DNA from 2 places in the Pseudomonas phenolilytica genome. Region 1 is predicted to be linked to the other one. Evidence: predicted binding sites of a transcription regulator. Region 1 holds the regulator's gene; the other holds the start of a gene.

What was found. Region 1 encodes FliA, which starts transcription of late flagellar genes. Its sites were predicted from a motif close to CTAAAGTTTNNNNNNNNNNNGCCGNTAA; they were not measured.
Region 2: a site for FliA is predicted at 1,013-1,040, ahead of HU825_RS13495 (flagellin). Genes of this name have one in related genera too.

Annotation. Positions count from the first base shown of each region.
Region 1 is NZ_CP058908.1:3,747,341-3,749,543, forward strand. Features, by position in the region: gene HU825_RS17850 (protein phosphatase CheZ) at 1-48, opposite strand, end outside; gene HU825_RS17855 (chemotaxis response regulator CheY) at 72-446, opposite strand; gene fliA (RNA polymerase sigma factor FliA) at 520-1,266, opposite strand; gene fleN (flagellar synthesis regulator FleN) at 1,263-2,087, opposite strand; gene flhF (flagellar biosynthesis GTPase FlhF) at 2,178-2,203, opposite strand, start outside.
Region 2 is NZ_CP058908.1:2,795,941-2,798,143, forward strand. Features, by position in the region: gene ligA (NAD-dependent DNA ligase LigA) at 1-926, shown strand, start outside; gene HU825_RS13495 (flagellin) at 1,255-2,203, shown strand, end outside.

The DNA of each region.
Region 1 (2,203 bases):
CTGCAGAGTTGCTTCGAACTCCGCCAGGCTTTGGTCTGCTTGCGTCATAGTGCCCTCGCGGCGTTGCTGCTTCAGCCGTTGACGCGCTCGAAGATCTTTTCGATCTTCTCCTTGAGCACCTGGGCAGTGAAGGGCTTGACGACGTAACCGTTAACGCCGGCCTGAGCCGCTTCGATGATCTGATCGCGCTTGGCTTCGGCCGTCACCATCAGCACCGGCAGGTGCTTGAGGCGCTCGTCGGCACGCACGTGGCGCAGCAGGTCGATGCCGCTCATACCCGGCATGTTCCAGTCGGTGACGAGGAAATCGAAGCTGCCGCTCTTGAGCATCGGCAACGCGGTGGTGCCGTCGTCGGCCTCGGCGGTGTTGGTGAACCCCAGGTCTCGCAGGAGGTTCTTGATGATTCGTCTCATCGTCGAGAAGTCATCGACGATGAGGATTTTCATGTTCTTGTCCAAGTCGACCTCCGTAAATCCCAAAATCTCGGCAACCGAGCACGTCTCGCAGTGAGGGTACCGGTCAGCTCGCCCGCCATTCGCCGAGGCGGGCACGCAGACGGGCGGCGCACTGGCTATGCAGCTGACTGACCCGTGACTCGCTGACGCCGAGCACCTGACCGATTTCCTTCAAATTCAACTCTTCGTCGTAGTACAGCGACAGCACCAGTTTTTCGCGTTCGGGCAGGTTGGTGATGGCATCGGCCAGCGCCTGCTGGAAACGCTCGTCCTCGAGATCGCGAAACGGCTCGGAATGAGTGCTAGCGGCATCGTCGTGCAACTCGCCATGTTCGCCGTCCTGCAACAGGTCGTCGAAGCTGAACAGGCGGCTGCCCAGGGTGTCGCCGAGAATGCTGTAGTACTCATCGAGGCTGAGCTTAAGTTCGGCCGCAACCTCATGATCTTTAGCGTCACGTCCGGTTTTCGCTTCGATGGCGCGAATCGCCTCGCTGACCATGCGCGAGTTGCGATGCACCGAACGCGGCGCCCAGTCGCCCTTGCGCACCTCGTCGAGCATGGTGCCGCGGATGCGGATACCGGCGTAGGTTTCGAAGCTGGCGCCTTTGCCGGCGTCGTACTTCTTTGCCGCCTCCAGCAGGCCGATCATTCCGGCCTGGATCAGGTCGTCGACCTGGACGCTGGCCGGCAGCCGTGCGAGCAGGTGATAGGCAATGCGCTTGACCAGCGGCGCATACTGGTCGATCAAACGATGCTGGGCATCCTTCGCCTGAGCCTTGCTGTAATACATAGCGAATCCAGCAGCTGTCATTCGTGAGTGTCGTTCGCCGGCCTGATCAGGCGCTCGACGAAGAATTCAAGATGCCCGCGCGGCGTGGCCGGCAGCGGCCAGGTATCGACTTTCTGCGCGATGGCCTTGAATGCCAATGCGCATTTTGACCGCGGATAAGCCTCGTAGACTGCACGCTGCTTCTGAACGGCCTTGCGCACGGCTTCGTCGTAGGGAATCGCACCGACGTATTGCAGCGCGACGTCGAGGAAGCGCTCGGTGACCTTGGTCAGCTTGGCGAACAGATTGCGCCCTTCCTGCGGGGCGTGCGCCATGTTGGCCAGCACGCGAAAGCGATTGATGCCGTAGTCGCGATTGAGCAGCTTGATCAGAGCATAGGCGTCGGTGATCGAGGTCGGCTCATCGGTGACCACCAGCAGCACCTCGTGCGCGGCGCGCACGAAGCTGACCACCGCCTCGCCGATGCCGGCGGCGGTGTCGATGATCAGTACGTCGAGATCCTCGATCTCGCTGAACGCCTGAATCAGGCCGGCGTGCTGCAGCGAGGACAGCTGCACCATGCTTTGCGTGCCGGATGCCGCCGGCACGATGCGGATGCCGCCCGGCCCCTGGATGAGCACGTCGCGCAGGTCGCATTCACCGGCAATCACGTCGGCAAGCGTGCGCTTGGTGGTCAGCCCCAGCAGCACGTCGACATTGGCCAGCCCGAGGTCGGCGTCGAGCAACACCACCCGCCGCCCGAGTTCGGCCAGCGCCAGTGCCAGATTGACCGACACGTTGGTCTTGCCGACGCCACCCTTGCCGCCGGTCACCGCAATCACCTGTACGGGATGCATACCCATGTTCAAACGCCTATATGTTGCTCGGCCTGCAAGGCCGGCGATGCATTCAGCTCGAATGCATCAGGTTTATCCGAGTAACGCACTGCCGCTTCAGCCCGCTCGCCGCGATGATTCGT
Region 2 (2,203 bases), 950 kb from region 1:
TCGAGCAGTTGGTCGATCGCGGTCTGGTCGGCTCGCCCGCTGACCTTTATTGCCTGTCGTACGAGCAGATAGTCGAGTTGGAAGGCTTCGCCGATCTCTCCACGCGCAACTTGCTCGACGCCATTGACGCCAGCCGCAAGCCCACGCTGGCGCGTTTCATCTTCGCCCTCGGCATCCCCGATGTCGGCGAGGAAACCGCCAAGTTGCTGGCGCGAGCGCTGGGCTCGCTGGATCGCATCGCATGTGCATTGCCGAACGTGCTGGTGTACCTGCCCGACGTCGGCCTGGAAGTCGCGCACGAGATCCACAGTTTCTTCGAGGACGAGCACAACCGCACAGTCATCGCGCAACTGCGCGAGCGTGGCGTGGAGTTGCAGGGGGAGGGGGAATTGCATCCGGAGTTCGCCGCGTGCGCCACCCTGGCCGGCCTGCTCGACAAGCTGAACATTCCGTTCATCGCCAGCACCGGCGCCCAGCGTCTGGCAGCGCGCTTCGGTAGCCTGGACGCGATCATCGCCGCCGACTGGCTCGATCTGCGCCAGGTCGAACGTCTCACCGAGAAGGCCGCGCGCTCGCTGCGCGATTACTTCGACAAGTCCGCGAACGCCGAGCGCGCCCGGGCCATCGAAGCCCAATTGCGCGAGTTCGGCATGCACTGGGAGAGCGAGAAGAAAGTCGCAGCAGGCCTGCCACTGGCCGGCCAGACCTGGGTGCTGACCGGCACGCTGGAAAGCATGAGCCGCGACGACGCCAAGGCGCGACTCGAAGCTTTGGGGGCGAAGGTGTCCGGCTCGGTATCAGCGAAGACCAGCGTGGTTGTAGCGGGACCGGGTGCCGGCTCGAAGTTGACCAAGGCCAACGAGCTGGGGCTCACCGTGCTCAACGAAGAAACCTTCCTGCGGCACCTCGGTCAGCTGCAAGCCTAGCGCGGCCGGCAATGCCCGAGTGCGCGTCTTCATCAACGTCATCCGCGGTGGTGCCGTCGCGGGGCGTTTCGTTCTCGCCCTTGACATTAAAGAATTCGCCGCCTCGTCCGAAAAGCTGGGCAGGTGGACTCGCGTGTGGTTCCGAGTTCGCCGGTGTCGTACAGGTTGTCTGCGGGGCTTGCAAATTTTTTCAAACGCCTCCTAAAGCTCACCGAAACGACGCCGATAAGCTAATCGAATGCGAACTCAATGGGTGCCTGGGCACAAGCCGGCCCGGAGTCGCAAGCTCAGGCAACCAAAGTAACTAGCGCCCTTGGAGGCAAACACCATGGCTCTTACTGTCAATACCAACATCGCGTCGCTGAATACTCAGCGTAATCTCAGCAACTCTTCCAACGCGCTGGCCACCTCCATGCAGCGCCTGTCCACAGGTAGCCGTATCAACAGCGCCAAGGACGATGCTGCCGGCCTGCAGATTTCGAATCGTCTGACCAGTCAGGTGAATGGTCTTGGCGTTGCAGTGCGGAACGCTAATGATGGGATTTCTTTGGCGCAAACAGCCGAAGGCGCCCTTCAGCAATCTACGAATATTCTGCAGCGTATGCGCGATCTGTCGCTCCAGTCGGCGAATGGTTCCAACTCCACTACCGAGCGCCAAGCCCTGAACGAAGAAGTTTCGTCGCTCAAGCAAGAGCTGAACCGAATCGCCGAAACTACCACTTTCGGTGGGCAAAAGCTGATTAACGGTGAGTTTGGTACCAAGCTCTTTCAGGTGGGTGCTCAGGCTAATGAAACAATCGGTGTTTCGCTGAACTCCGCAAGTGCAAACAGTATCGGAGCAAATCGCTTCGATATGGCTGGCACCGGTTTGGGTGCGGTGGGGGCTGGAGCGACTGCCCCTGTTTCAACGATTGGTGGTGCAATTGCTTCTTTGAATATCACTGGCCCTGCCGGTTCAAAATCTACAGACAATATACCGGCAGGTTCTGCGGCGGCGGCAGCTTCCGCAATCAATCTCGTGACCGGAAGTACTGGTGTAACTGCTGACGCTAGAACAGGTGTTGAGCTCTCGGGGCTGAATATTGCGGGCACAGTGGCATTCAGTCTTACTGGAGATTCTGCCGGCGGGGCTGCCACGATTAGTGCGGTGATTGCGAATCCAGCTGACTTGCGTGATTTGGCTACCGCTATCAATGCGCAAAGTTCAAAGACCGGAATCTCGGCTACTCTGACCGCAAATAACTCGAAGATTGAGCTAATCAGTGAAAAGGGTGATG